Regions from separate parts of the Solibacillus sp. FSL R5-0449 genome, predicted to be linked through region 2. Evidence: riboswitches for the same ligand, from Rfam matches in the RefSeq annotation. Region 2 holds a riboswitch; the other holds the start of a gene.
What was found. A riboswitch is a leader RNA that binds a small molecule or an ion and turns the genes downstream of it on or off. The one in region 2 is predicted to bind FMN.

Region 1 (7,633 bases), 640 kb from region 2:
CCTATAAGCATCGAGCTTAAAATAAACAAGCCCGTCACATTAAACTGCCGATCTTTTGCAAAGCGGTAAATTGTATAAATTATACCGGGAACGGTGGACAGCAGCATCGCGGCATAGTCACCAAATGGCTCCCGCCCAAACTTCCATATCGCATAAGGTAGGACTGCATAGAAAAGTAGTTCCAAAAAGATAAAATATTTATTTGACTGTGAATTATTCGCCATAAAAGCCTCCATTACATTGAATTCTTAAATACCCTTAATAATGTATATAAAGTGTTAAATGAATTATATTACTGAAGATTATCCGACACTATATACTGTATTTTAATAATTTGAAATAAGCTAATAAGCAAACTAAAGAACGCTTTAATTATTATTAGCAGAACTACTTCAGTGCTTTTCACATAACTCCTTTCATTTTATTGTAATATTATGTATATTCTTCTACGAATTACCTCTAAGGAAAGTTTCAAAATTTTAATTTCATAGAGGGGAATAGAGATAAAAGGATTGGGAAACTAAAAGTAAGTAGGTGCAAAAATACTATTAGCTTTTGAGTTTATTTATGTTACAATAACTTTCAAATAAAATAATTTCCTTCGGGGTCGGGTGAAATTCCCAATCGACGGTGATGAGTTGAACTCTAAGCCCGTGAGCCACTTTATGTGTGCAGGATTTTGGTGCAAATCCAAAGCCGACAGTTATAGTCTGGATGGGAGAAGGAATGGCAACACATTTTTAAAAATTTGATTTTAAATGTGATTTTTTGCTATACACTTTTCCTGTCGCGCCTTTGTGACGGGATTTTTTTATTTCATTGAAAAAAATAATTTCCTTCGGGGTCGGGTGAAATTCCCAATCGACGGTGATGAGTTTACCTCTAAGCCCGTGAGCCACTTTTGTGTGCAGGATTTGGTGCAAGTCCAAAGCCGACAGTTATAGTCTGGATGGGAGAAGGAAGCAATGTCAGCAGTTTTTTGAAAATTAACTTCAAAAAGCTTATTTGATGATGCTCAATTTTGCTCTCATCGAACTCCGAAATCAATCGGGGTTCTTTTTTTAATTTTAAAAAGAGGTGAGCAGGATGTTTACAGGAATCATTGAAGAACTGGGAACGGTTGATACAATCAGCCAGTCCACACAAGCGATGGAACTAGCCATTTGCGCAAGCAAAATTTTAGAGGATGTTCAACTCGGGGACAGCATTGCCGTTAACGGTGTCTGTCTGACAGTGAAACAATTCTCGTCATCCGTATTTTTGGCGGACGTCATGCCAGAAACGGTCAAAGCAACAAGCCTCCAGCAATTAGCAGCAGGAATGCCTGTCAATCTGGAACGGGCGATGTCGGCGAATGGTCGTTTTGGCGGGCATATTGTTTCAGGCCATGTTGATGGGATTGCGACAATACAACGTAAAAGACCTGTTGCCAATGCCGTTTATATTGACCTGGCAATGGAAAAGCATTTGATTGCAGAATGCATTAAGAAAGGCTCAATTACAGTAGACGGCACGAGTTTAACAATTTTTGACGTGACGGATACATTCATTACCATTTCCTTAATCCCTCATACATATGAGCAGACCGTATTAGGCTTTAAAAAGCCGGGAGATGTTGTGAACATTGAAACAGATCTGATCGGAAAATATGTAAAAAAACATTTGCAAAATCAAACGGGAAGTACGCTAACAATGGACTTTTTGCAACGTACTGGATTTTAAAGGAGTGGTATAAATGAATACGATTGAAGAAGCAATTCAGGCATTGAAAAACGGTGAAATTATTATTGTGTCAGATGACGAGAACCGTGAAAATGAAGGGGATTTTCTTGTTTTAGGGGAATTTGCTACACCGGAAAATATCAATTTCATGGCACTTCATGGAAGAGGGTTAATATGTACACCGATTTCTTCTGCCATTGCAGAAAGACTTTCCCTTCATCCGATGGTGCAAAGCAATACCGATACATATCAAACGGCTTTTACGATTAGTATCGATCATATCCATACAACAACTGGTATAAGTGCATTTGAGCGTTCTAAAACAATGTTAGCATTACTGGATCCTGCAACAAAACCTGAGCATTTTCATCGTCCGGGCCATGTGTTCCCGCTCATTGCAAAACAGGGAGGCGTGTTGGAACGCCGCGGACATACGGAAGCGGGCGTCGATCTGGCAAAGCTATGCGGTTCGAATGAAGTAGCGGTCATCTGTGAAATTATGAACGAAGACGGTTCAATGGCCCGCATGCCGCAGCTCAAAAAGCTGGCACAAAAACATAACTTGAAATTTATTACTATCGAAGACTTAGTTCAATATATAAAATTAACTACCGTATTGGTATAAAAGGAGCAATTTATAATGGGAAAAACATTTGAAGCACAATTAGTCGGAACAGATTTGAAAATCGGAATTGTCGTTGGACGATTCAATGAATTTATAAATGATAAATTATTAAGCGGAGCAATTGATGGCCTGAAGAGACATGGTGTTGACGAAGCAAATATTGATACAGCATGGGTACCAGGTGCATTTGAAGTACCGTTTGTAGCAAAAAAAATGGCTGAAACGTATAACTATGATGCCGTTATCGGTTTAGGTACAGTCATTCGCGGGTCTACAACACATTATGATTATGTATGTAACGAAGCAGCTAAAGGCATTGCAAAAGCGGGCTTGGATACAGGCGTTCCGGTAATTTTCGGCATTGTCACAACTGAAAATATCGAACAGGCAATCGAACGTGCTGGTACGAAAGCAGGCAATAAAGGCTATGACAGCGCAATGTCTGCCATTGAAATGGCAAACTTGAATAAAATGTTTAAATAAAGATTATTGAACGCCACTCCAAAAATTTGAGGTGGTTTTTCTTTGCTTTCAATAACAAGTTTACAAATTATTTCCTGTAGTTTATTGTTATGTTATACGATATATCGCGTGACATAATAGTTGGAGGAATGAATATGTCTTATAATGGCGGACCGATGACGGAAGCAATGTATTATGTCCTGTTGGCATTAATGCGTCCTAATCATGGTTATCAGCTAATGCAATCCATTACAGAAGTATCAAAAGGCCGTTTGAAAATGGGGCCCGGCACATTATATGGTGTCCTATCAAGAATGCAAAAAGACGGTCTCATTGTTTTGTCAAAAGATGATGGCCGCAGAAAAATATATGAAATAACGGAAGATGGTGAGCATGCATTAAGAAACGAATATGCACGTCTGAAATCTCTAATTTCCGACAGCAGTGTATTAGAGGAGGGAAACGATGGGTAAAGTAGTGCGTAAAATCAGACCAACCAACTACTGGCAAATCGGAGAACACGAAAGCTGGTTTTCGGATATGTCGTTACAAGGACTCCATCTTCATAAAATGGGAACCAATTTAGCTCATTTTAAAAAAGGTGAACCGAAGCGAATCGAATACCGCATTGAAGTGACAGGTAAAAAGTTAATTACATATGAGCAAATAGATCTGTACGAGGAAAACGGCTGGGAGTATGTTACAAGCTATCAGTGGTTTCATGTTTTCTCTTCGCCAACTGAAAAAAAAGCACCTGAAATTCATACAGATCCAGCTGAGCAGGCATTTACTTTACAGCGGCTTTATAAAAAACTCGTATTTAATTTAGTATGGGTTTCTCTGGGAGTAGCCTTGATTTTAGGTATGCTTTTGGCGATGTGGTTTTTGGATGGAACGCCTGTTTTACGGTTGGTTGAAGGATATGTCGTTCAGCAAAGTACCATCACGATCCTTTATATTTACTATGTTATTAATGCGGTAAAAGCAATGCTGGCGATTAAAGAATTGAAAAAAAGTTTAAATGAAGGCAAAGCCATCAATCATCACGCTCCATGGAAAAAGAGTTTGCGGAAAAATGGTATATTGTCGGTTGTCTTTATAGGGATTATTCTTGTATGCGGCTTAATTATGCCATTTTATCAACTGAAAAAAATGGATACCTTTACACTTCCAAAGAATGACGAAAACTTGCCGTTTGTCCGTTTAGCGGATATCGAACAAAATCCACAGCTGAACAGGGATGAATATTATACAGATGAATTCGGTTGGGCAAACCGTTATACAACAAATTGGAGTATCTTTGCACCCGTACAGTTCGAGACGGACGAAATGTGGTTGGAAGAAAGCGGAACCTATTCACCGAGCGTTTCTTCTGAAATATACAATTTAACATTTCAGGCATTCGCTAAACCGTTGCTGTCTGACTTGATGGAGTGGCATACGTATGGGGATGAGAGGGAAAGTTTCATCGAAAGGAAACACCCTGTCTTTGATCATCTTGTTACGCGCGAGGATGAAGAATGGAAGCAATTAGTTGCTTCTAAAGGTAAGGTGGTAATGTATATACGTTATTACGGATATGCAGATCTGGATGTAGTAGTGGAAAATGCAGCTCAGAAAATAGTGCTGCTTGCGGAAAGATAGTTCCAAGCGGTGTAAAAGGCAATCCTGCATGGGCAGGGTTGCCTTTGTGCTGAGAATATTTTTAGTGCATCAGGAAGTGCTGAAATGCTTTCCTGGTCCTAATTAATTATTTACAAACTTTCCCTTCTATTCTATGGTTAGGTCAGGTATATAAGGAGGGAGAGCGATGGCAGAAATCGTACGCAGATTAAGACCGGGCCAATATTGGCGCATCAAGGAACATGAAAGCTGGTTTTCAGATATGTCTGAGCAAGGTCTTCATTTTTATGAGATTGGCACACATTTTGCGAAATTTAAAAAAGGTGATCGTAAACGAATGGATTACCGGCTGGAACTCGCAAAAAGCAAATATATATCAAGTGAAAAAATCCGGTTATTTGAAGAAAGCGGCTGGGACTATATTGCGAGTGACCGCCATTTTCACGTATTCGCTGCACCGACAGATCGTAAAATAAATGAACCCCCAATAGATCGGGAAGAGCAAATAACTGTAGCAAATGCCCTTTTCAAGAAAACATTGATAAGTTTCATCTTTATTTTATTGGCTGTGATAGCCCTTTTTTGGCTAATTGGCAGTATTTGGTTCACAGGAAATACACCAACATTGACATTAATTGAAGGTCATATATTTACAACAATGGTCCTCTCATTGTTGAACCTCTATTACTTGATTTCCATGGCAATGGGACTTCTAGGTATTGCACGCATACGACGCAATATGAATGAAGAAAATTATGATAATCATCATAAACCATGGGAGATTTTTTATCGCAATAACATAATAGTTAATGTAATGACTATGGGAATATCTTTATTTGCGATTTTCATTCCGTTTTATCAGTTACTTCAGATGGATACACTTACATTACCGGAAGAAGATTCATCGCTACCGTTTGTAAGATTAGCGACAATTGAAACTGCGCCAAACCTTGAACGGGATGTTTTTATGATAGATGAAGTAGATTGGGGAAATAATTACTCGGAAAACTGGAGTATAGTCGCTCCTATACAATTTAGTATGAGGGAAAATTTCATTGAAAAGAAAGGGCAAAGGTCTGACCCAAACAACAGTTATGAACCAAGTATCTCTTCGGAGGTTTACCGTTTAAACTTTAAATCCCTTGTTGCACCATTGGTTGATGACCTTATCACAAAGCATAGTTTTGTAAATGAAGCAGAATCATTTATGGAAGGAGAGCATAAGGAATTCGACCGGTTACTTATACGCCAAAGCGACTATAATAAAGAATTTATCTTCGTTAAAGACCAGTCTGTCATGTATATTGGTTACTCAGGTGAGGTAGGGGCGGATGTTATTATAGAAAATGCCGCTGAGAAAATTGTTTTGCTTACGGAATACTAAGCGCGGATCTAGAATTTCTAATATAATCGTAAATCATCTAATATCGGGTAGAAATCTTCTAATAAGTTGCCGATTTTCTAATATATAAGGCAATTGTTCTAATAAGTCTCTCAGATGTTCAAATAAATAGTTGAAATACGCTAATAAACCATAGAAGTTTTCTAATAAAACGAAAAAACTTCTAATAAAATCAGTCGACGGTTACAAAATTTAGTCCGCCATACATAAAAACAACCAAGCATGCTTAACTATTAAACTGAAAATACCCCTGGCTTCCTTCTGATCAACATGTTAACATATTTAAAAATTCAGAAAATGAAGGTGAGTAAATGGAGAATGTAGTGTTCTTTATTATTGCGTGTATACTACTGATCATACTGCCAGGTCCGGATACAGCGATCGTTACGAAAAATACGATTGTTAACGGACAAAAGGGAGGGTTTCAAACGATGGTCGGCTCTTGTGCAGGGTTAACCGTCCATACAATCGCAGCGGTTGCAGGGCTGTCGGCAATTATCGTGAAATCAGCCGTGGCATTTACAGTGCTGAAATATGTCGGAGCAGCGTATTTATGCTATTTGGGTATCAAAACATTGATTAGCCTGCGTGCTAAAAAAACAGAGGCAGAGGAAATGACGGATATTCCGGAAATTGAAGCAAAAGGCAATTCCTATTTTAAGCAGGGCCTTGTCACAAATATTACGAATCCTAAAGTAGCGGTATTTTTCCTTACATTTTTACCGCAGTTCCTATCAAAAGGGGCAGAGCCGTTTTGGCCATTTTTAACGATGGGAATCATCTATATTGTTTTAACTTTTGTCTGGTTTGCACTCTATGTATTTTTATTGAACAAAATCCGTGAATTCATGAAAAAACCTGCTACACAATCGGTAATCGAATCATTGACCGGAGCTGTTCTTATCGGTTTTGGCATTAAACTAGCATTGGAAAAACAATCCTAATAGATAACGGAGAGAAATGTACAAATCCATTGCATTTAAATCGTAATCCCGATTAAACCGCATATTCTTTTTTGAAAAAGGGTATAGTTCCCTAATTCTAGAAAAAAGGATGATGAAAGATGGGTTTGTATATTACTATGTGGATAGCCATGATCGCGGTAATAGTGGTGAATGTGCTATCAAATACACTGCCGATAAACGGTCAAACGGCAGCAGATATTTCGGATCGATTAGAAGTATTATTTACGCCGGCAGGTTATGTATTTTCAATTTGGTCATTAATTTATGTATTGCTTGTCATATGGCTGATTACGATATACCGCAAAGTGAAAGACAATCGTTTTAACGGAAAAGTAGGGATTTTATTTATCATTAGCTGCATATTTAATATTGCTTGGCTGTTCAGCTGGCATTATGAACAGTTTATCCTGTCCATTATCGTAATGTTCTTTTTATTATTTACACTCATTGCGATTTATAAGCAGTATAAAAACAATGAAACCGGTTTTTCAGAACGCTTTCCGTTTTCGTTCTACTTAGCATGGTTATCCGTAGCGACAATTGCGAATGTGAGCTATGTGTTAAAATACAATGGGGTTGATTTAGGAATCTCTGAAGTGGTCGGATCACTCGTACTTGTCGGTGTTGCAGTTATTTTAGGGTATTTGGCTGTTGCCATCTCAAAGGATATCTTCTTTACCCTCGTTATCGTTTGGGCGCTGGTCGGTATCGCTGTCAAAACAGATGATGCGACAATGCAGTACGGAACAATCGTATTAACAATCATATTAATCATTGTGGCACTCATCCACTATATGCGCATGAAAACGAAAAGGCTAGTGTAATAATGAAGAA
Region 2 (7,633 bases):
ACAAGTGACCTCATTCTATTTTTAAACTTTTTCGTTTTCATCGTTGTATCGTTTGTTTTCGGATTTAAAGGTGCATTGTTATCAGCGATTGCGTACTATATCGCATCAAAAGTTATTTTAATCGTTGAAGAGGGACTAAGCGGTTCCAAAACGTATAAAATCATTACAAAAGAACCTGTTAAAATGGTCGAAACAATCCGCGACCGTTTAGGACGAAGCGCGACGTTCAATACGGTATACGGTGCTTACTCCAATCAGGAATTCCAAGAAATTACATGTGTAATCAACCGGATGGAAGAAAGTAAAATAAAGTTAATCATTCGTGAAATCGATCCGAATGCCTTTGTGACTGTATATGAAGTGGTTGAAGTTAAAGGCGGCAGCTTCAAAAAACAAAATATCCATTAAACAGAAAATGTGTGTGTAAAAGGATTTTCTCCTTTTACACACACATTTTTTAATTTTTATTTACATCATTACTACGGTTCGGAACACATAATCCGATAACCGCTCCCACTACAGCCGGAACAATCCAACCTAACCCAATTGAATACAGCGGCAAGTAATCCGCGTAGACCGTCGAAACAGATGTCAGCATACTCATTTCAAATGCCGGCACACTTCCGATCAGTGCATTGTAGCCATCAATTATACTTATAAAGAAGACAAGTAAAATCGCCCATGCAAATACAGGCTTTTTGTATTGAAACAACGGACCTAAAAGCGCCAGTATAATTAATACAATTGCCAGCGGGTAAAGGAACATCAGCACCGGAATCGCATAGGTAATAATATTCGTTAACCCAAAGTTTGCAATGATAAACGAAACAACACATAACATGACTACAAATGTTTTATAGCTGATTTTCGGAAACACCTCATGGAAAAACTCACTGCACGAAGTAATGAGCCCGATACTTGTTTTCAAACATGCCAGTACAATAATAATCGCCAATAAAATCGCGCCGTACGAACCGAAGTAATGATCAGCAACCGCCGCAAAAATTTGCCCGCCATTTTCAAATGTACCAATTGCCGTTACACTCGATGCTCCCATGTAAGCAATCAGACCATAAATGAGCATCATTAATGCCATTGCAAAAATACCCGATTTCCAAGTCGCTTTTGCAATTTCTTTTTTATCTGTAATACCTGTCCGTTTAATCGCATGGATGACTACAATACCGAACGCAAGTGAAGCAAGCGCATCCATCGTATTATAACCTTCTTTAAACCCTGTCATAAATGCCTCGTTAATATAGGCTCCAGCAGGCTCAACGAATTTCCCCATAGGAGAAAACAGACTAATTCCGATCAATACAAATAAGAAAATCAAAAATGCCGGCGTTAAGTACTTTCCGATAATATCCATTATTTTCGCCGGATTTAACGAAAAGTAAAAAACGATCGCGAAGAAAACAAAACTGAATACCGCCAGCCACAATGCTGCCTGTGAAGGATCGATAAACGGTTCAAATCCCACGACAAACGGTACTGTTGCTGTACGCGGAATTGCAAAAAATGGCCCGATCGTTAAGTATAAAGCCAATGCAAATAACAAACCAAACATCGGATGTACTTTACTTGCTAAATCACGCAAGCCATTACTTCCCGACAATCCGATTGCCAAAATCCCTAAAAACGGCAAACCAATCGCCGTAACTAAAAAGCCAATTAGCGCAAGCCAATAATTTGTCCCTGCTAATTGCCCCATTTGAATCGGAAATATTAAATTTCCTGCTCCAAAAAACATCCCAAACAGCATCGTGCCGATTACTGCATAGGTTGAAAATGGTATTTTCTTGTCCATCATATTCTCTCCTAAGATGTCATTTCATGGTGTATAAATGAAACGTCCAAATTTTCTTAACAATGTACCACATCATATCAGCACGATAACAGAATGACAATAGTAATAGTAAATATAAAAGGAGCAATGTCATAAAGTTAACACTTTTCGACATCGCTCCGTAATTTCTTATAAAATTTAAGCTAAATATTGTTTGCGCTGATTTTCAATCCATACACGCATTGTACGGTAAAGCATCGTCACAACTACAAACATCATAATCCCTTTAACAATATTAAACGGTAAAATACCTAATACGATCGTTTCGTACATATTATATTCGAAGCCTAGTAAGTACGTGTACAGCGGCAAGAACGCCACATAGTTTAATGCCGCCATTCCAAGTGACATGACAACCGTTGATACTACTAAACCTGTCATTAACCCTTTAGCAGAAGGGAATTTTTTGTAAATATAGTAAGCTGGTAAAATGAATAATACACCTGTAGCGAAGTTAGCCATATGACCTACCGGAATCCCTTCAGGAGCCCCTGTGTAAATCCAGTCCAGCACATTTTTAACCAGTTCAACTAGGATACCTGCAACAGGTCCCATCGTAATTGCCGCAATCAATGCTGGCACATCACTGAAATCAATTTGTAAAAACACCGGGAACCATGGTAGTGGGAAGTTTAACAGCATTAATACAAATGAAACCCCACTCAGCATTGCAATCGTTACGAATGAACGTAACTTTAAACTTCTTTTTTGCATAAAAATCTCTCCTCTTTGCTGATTCCATCTCGCAAGAAGAAAGGACGTATCAAATCATTTCATGAAAAAACCCTTATGCTAAACTAGAGCATAAGGGAGAAATAGGCACACTTAAATAAAGGGTCTATCTGTGCATCTGCAGCCATTCCTGTTTTTTGGTATACGAAAAATATTCCGTTAACAAATAAGGAATTAGAAATAAATACTGCAAAGCACGGCATTTTCAAAAAATGACGACCGTACCTTCACCTTCTCCCATCCAGACTATACTGTCGGCTTTGGAATTGCACCAAATCCTGCACACAAAAAGTGGCTCGCGGGCTCGAAAAGTTTGACATAACTTCCTCCAAGTAAATGGTCAGAGGTTACAACTTTTATTACCGCCGGTCGGGAGTTACACCCTGCCCCGAAGATGAATCAATATGAAATTATGTAGCAATTACCTTGCTATAACTATTATTATATATAAAAAAAAGGAATTGTAAAGCCTATTGCTTACAATTCCTAGTAAAATTATTTGAATTATTGAAATTCATAATGGATACGGTTTGCCGCAACCGGCTTCTCTACTGGTTTTGAGAAGTCAAAACCGCCCCATTGTTCCTGTACGATATTTTCAAACTTTACCTGTTTATCAAAACTTGCCGCTGTCATGATTAATCCTTCAATCATTCGCATTGCTTGAGCAGGTTCATAATTCTCCAGGTTTAAAGGTTCTTCGAATGTGATCGTAACGATTGCATCTGCTTCTTCAACTTTTAAATAAACACCAGGCAAGATGACCGTTCTGTATATATCATTTGCTTCCACCGTCATATTTTTGATTGCTTCTTGCACATCTGTAAAGCTCATTCGGAAATTCGGACTTAAATATACAGCGCCATTCCGCATCTGATACATAAAATAATTATATTGAGCATTCTCGTCATTTAATAAAAACGGCTCATTAACATCACCAATATGGTCAAAGTAAATTGGTGTTCCGGCCGTATTTTCTATTTCCACTTCCGTATATGCACCGCTGAAAGTATCAATAAGGGACCCTAGATAATTCGATAAGGACGCTGTTCCCGCATCATATTGGTGATCTTCCGGCAACATATGGACAAGCTTATCCCCTTCCTCACGCAATTCCCCTTTATACGGATGGTATTCATTAAAGCCAAGTGACTGTTCATCCAGCAGAGGACTGAATGTGTTATAAAGTTCCAGCAACGTCGGATTCTCTTTACCCGTTTTTTCAGCAACAACTTCATTAGGAATCAATATGCTTACAGGTACACTTTCCGCATCGTCCCCTGCAAGACCAATTGTAAATAATGTGTTGCCCTCCAGCTCGTCTTCATAAACTAAAGTCCGCTCTGGCTGTGCTTCCGTTGAGAAACTATTAATCATCGAGCGTTCAGTTTGGGTAGATGCATCTTCTTTTGCGCTCATTGTCATATTCTCTTCGGTTTCCGGATCGGCAAGATCGAATGTTTCATTTTGCATAGAGACCGACTCATTATTACCTATAAATTGCGCACTGATCAAAACAATAATAAATATGGATGCAATGGAAAAGAACAATGGTGCCCATCGAATGCCTTTTTGATTGTTTGGCTGTAGTTGAGGCGGATCTTCATTAAATGCTCCTTCATCCATTAAACGATTGAATACCTCATCTTTTGAACGATGATCGGTTACTTTCGGTGCTTTTTTCAGAAAAAGCTCAATCTCTTTTTCATCCCAATGCTCCTTTTTCATAATGGATTCGCCTCCCTTCCTTCTTGCGCTTCCAATAACAGCCGCAAATTCTTTAAAGCACGGTGCTGTGTCGTCTTAACCTTTCCGGTCGTCCACCCTAATATTTCCGCTGTTTCCTGAATTGAAAGTTCCTGAATGAACCGCATGATAATAACCATTTTCTGATCACCTGAACATTCCTCCAACGCTACCAGTAATTGATGGAGCTGATCATTTAATTCGGTAAATTGTTCAGGTGAAGGGACTGGGCTTACAAGTTGCTCTGTCTCCCAATCAAACGCTGTAAATGCATGCTTATCACGAACTTGCTTTTTTCTGAAATAGTCGATCGCCACATTTTTCGCTATAGAAAACAACCAAGTCTTTTCCGAGCTTTTCCCTTCGAAACGGTCGTATGATTTCAATACACGAACGTATACTTCATGGGCAAGATCCTCAGCTGCGGTACGGTTTTTTACTAAGTAAAATAAGAAATTAAAAACATCCTGATGATACGTATCGTATAATCGATGGAAAATGGATTGCTGCACCCATCCCACCTCCATTCACGTAATTTGTCGTTTTCGAATCAAAAAAGTTACAACTAATCATCCGCTTCCAAAAGATCTAGTCAGTTAAAAAGAAAAGTTTATCACTTTGAACAATTCAAAATGATAAACTTTTTAAGACTAACATAATTCCATTACCCTATTTTTATCAAGGTAATGGCAAGTAAAATGTAAAGGTTGTTCCTTGCTGTTCCACGCTATCAACCGATATTCTGCCGTTATGCGCTTCCACAATGTTTTTTGTAATGGCCAAACCTAAGCCAGTTCCGCCTTTTGAACGTGTACGCGCTTTATCCGCTTTGTAGAATCGTTCGAATACATACGGTAAATCATCTTGCGGAATGCCCTGCCCCGTATCCTTGATTTGAATTTTAGCGTAGTTTTGCTCATTTTCTATCGAAACGGTTACGGATCCATCTGCAGGTGTATGGCGAATCGCATTGTCAATCAAGTTCGTTAACACTTGCTCGATACGGTCCTCATCAATCGAAATAAGCGTTTCGTCCGAAAAGTTCGTTTCAATATGCAGCTGCACATGTTTTTCTTTCGCTGTCTGGTCAAACTTATGAGTCATGCGTTCAATAACCGCCACTAATGGAACGTCTTCCTTATACAAGCTCATATGCCCAGATTCCATCCGCGCCAGGTCAAGTAAATCTGTTACGAGGCGACTCATACGCTGTGATTCATCGTATATGACCCTGATCATATCAGTCCGTTCTTCTTCTGTTGTCACAACTCCATCAATAATCGCTTCAGAATAGCCTTGAAGCATTGCAATTGGTGTCCGGAGCTCATGTGAAACATTGGCGATAAAATCTGATTTCAGCTTTTCCAATTTCGTTTCTTCGGTTTTATCACGAATAACAGCGACTGCACCACGAATTGTATCCCTGCTGTACAGGGGACTAATTGTAATACTGTAATAGGATTTGCCCATTTCTAACTCTTCATCCAGCTGATCTTCAAAGTTCAATACATGATCAAGCATATGATAAAGTTCATCCGGTATCGGCTTTGAGCTATCCAATCCCTTTTCGACGAACCATTTTTGAAGTAGTCGCTCTGCAGGCGGATTGCTCACTAAAATCGTTTTATCACGATTAAATGTAATAACGGAATCAGTCATCGATGTTAAAATACTCGATAATTGTTCCTTTTCCTGATTGATTACTTCTAAATGATGCTTCAATTGGCGGCCCATCTGGTTGAACGCAACGGCAAGCTGACCGATTTCATCATTTTGCTTCGTTTCAATTTTCGAATCGAAACGCCCCTTCGCCAATTCAAATGCATGCTCTCTCATTTTACGCAATGGAAGCGTTATTTTAGAAGAAAGGAAAAAGGCGAAAATTGTCGTCAATATAAATGCAATAGCCGCAGCTAAAACTACAATTTTCGTCGTTTCATTACTAGTCTGGTGTAATGCATCTGGATTTTTATATATAAAAACAGCCCCATGTAAATCTTCAACACTTTTCAGCGGGAAACCTAATACTATATAATCGGAATTTTTCGCTTCTTCCCGATTTGAAGGCAGCGTCAGTTCCTTTACAGTTGGCTCTGATGATTCATAGACTTCTTCAAATGCTTTACTGCTTATGATTTTTTGCTGTATTTCTTCTTTATTGATGCCTTCTTGTCTTGCATACAATATTTCATCTGAACTTTTGGCGATAAGTACGTTTGTCGTTTCCGTTAACAACTCTGAAATGATCGCAAACTGTTTATCATCGATTTCTTCCTCATCGATAATGCTCGCGATGGCTGCAGCTGTTTGTCTTAATGATGCCTCTGACTGCTCATTATGATAGTTTTCAAGAAATTCCAACATGAATATGGTGAAAATAAACAGGACAAATGAAACGAGAAGCAAAATGGTTACCCATAGCTTCCCGACAATACTTGTTGCTATTCTAATCATTTACAACCTCGAATTTATAGCCTACTCCCCAAACCGTAACAATCATTTTCGCAGCATTTTCAGAGACACGGTTCAGCTTTTCACGCAGGCGCTTTACATGTGTATCCACTGTGCGCAAGTCACCAAAGAAATCATAGTGCCAAACTTCTTTTAATAATTGCTCACGGTCGAATACTTTATCAGGTGACTTCGCCAAAAAGTATAATAGTTCGTATTCTTTCGGTGTTAAATTTACTTCCGTTCCATCTGCTGTTACACGATGTGCATCATGGTCGATTGTTAAATGCGGGAACACGACTAAATCTTTCGATGATGAAGCATTTGAAACAGGTGCAAACACTGCTGAACGTCGCAATATTGCTTTCACACGCAGCACGACTTCACGCGGACTAAAAGGTTTCACAATATAATCATCCGCACCAAGCTCAAATCCTTGTACACGGTTTGCTTCTTCACCTTTTGCCGTCAACAATATAATAGGCGTTGTTTTCTTTTCACGCAGTTCAGCACAAACTTCCAAACCATCTTTTTCAGGCATCATAATATCCAACAAAATACAATGATAATCTTTTTCAAGCGCCATCGAAAGTGCTTGTTCTCCATTTTCCGCTTCTTCTACTGTATAGCCCTCACGCTCTAAATACATTTTTAACAAACGACGAATTCGATCCTCGTCGTCCACAATTAACACAGAAATATTTTCAGACACTGGTGTTGCCCCTTTCAAAACTCTATTTCTCTTCTCTATTGTACCTTTTTAGTGATCGATTGAAAAGAAAAGCCCAATCAATCCGATTGAACTTTTCTAACTTTATGACAGTTTATTAATTATTTTGCATAGAATTGGAAACG

Region 1: another riboswitch for FMN. It lies ahead of ribE (riboflavin synthase); the one in region 2 lies ahead of MKY27_RS05725 (ECF transporter S component).

What each region holds. Positions count from the first base shown of each region.
Region 1 covers NZ_CP150239.1:1,824,423-1,832,055, reverse strand. The annotation lists gene MKY27_RS08920 (VC0807 family protein) at 1-224, opposite strand, end outside; FMN riboswitch at 594-730, shown strand; FMN riboswitch at 831-965, shown strand; gene ribE (riboflavin synthase) at 1,087-1,722, shown strand; partial or broken gene ribB (3,4-dihydroxy-2-butanone-4-phosphate synthase) at 1,736-2,320, shown strand; gene ribE (6,7-dimethyl-8-ribityllumazine synthase) at 2,363-2,830, shown strand; gene MKY27_RS08900 (PadR family transcriptional regulator) at 2,965-3,282, shown strand; gene MKY27_RS08895 (DUF2812 domain-containing protein) at 3,275-4,453, shown strand; gene MKY27_RS08890 (DUF2812 domain-containing protein) at 4,620-5,816, shown strand; gene MKY27_RS08885 (LysE family translocator) at 6,146-6,778, shown strand; gene MKY27_RS08880 (TspO/MBR family protein) at 6,898-7,623, shown strand.
Region 2 covers NZ_CP150239.1:1,187,692-1,195,324, reverse strand. The annotation lists gene MKY27_RS05735 (YitT family protein) at 1-408, shown strand, start outside; gene brnQ (branched-chain amino acid transport system II carrier protein) at 458-1,810, opposite strand; gene MKY27_RS05725 (ECF transporter S component) at 1,988-2,563, opposite strand; FMN riboswitch at 2,807-2,981, opposite strand; gene MKY27_RS05720 (hypothetical protein) at 3,086-4,309, opposite strand; gene MKY27_RS05715 (RNA polymerase sigma factor SigX) at 4,306-4,839, opposite strand; gene MKY27_RS05710 (ATP-binding protein) at 5,006-6,781, opposite strand; gene MKY27_RS05705 (response regulator transcription factor) at 6,774-7,490, opposite strand.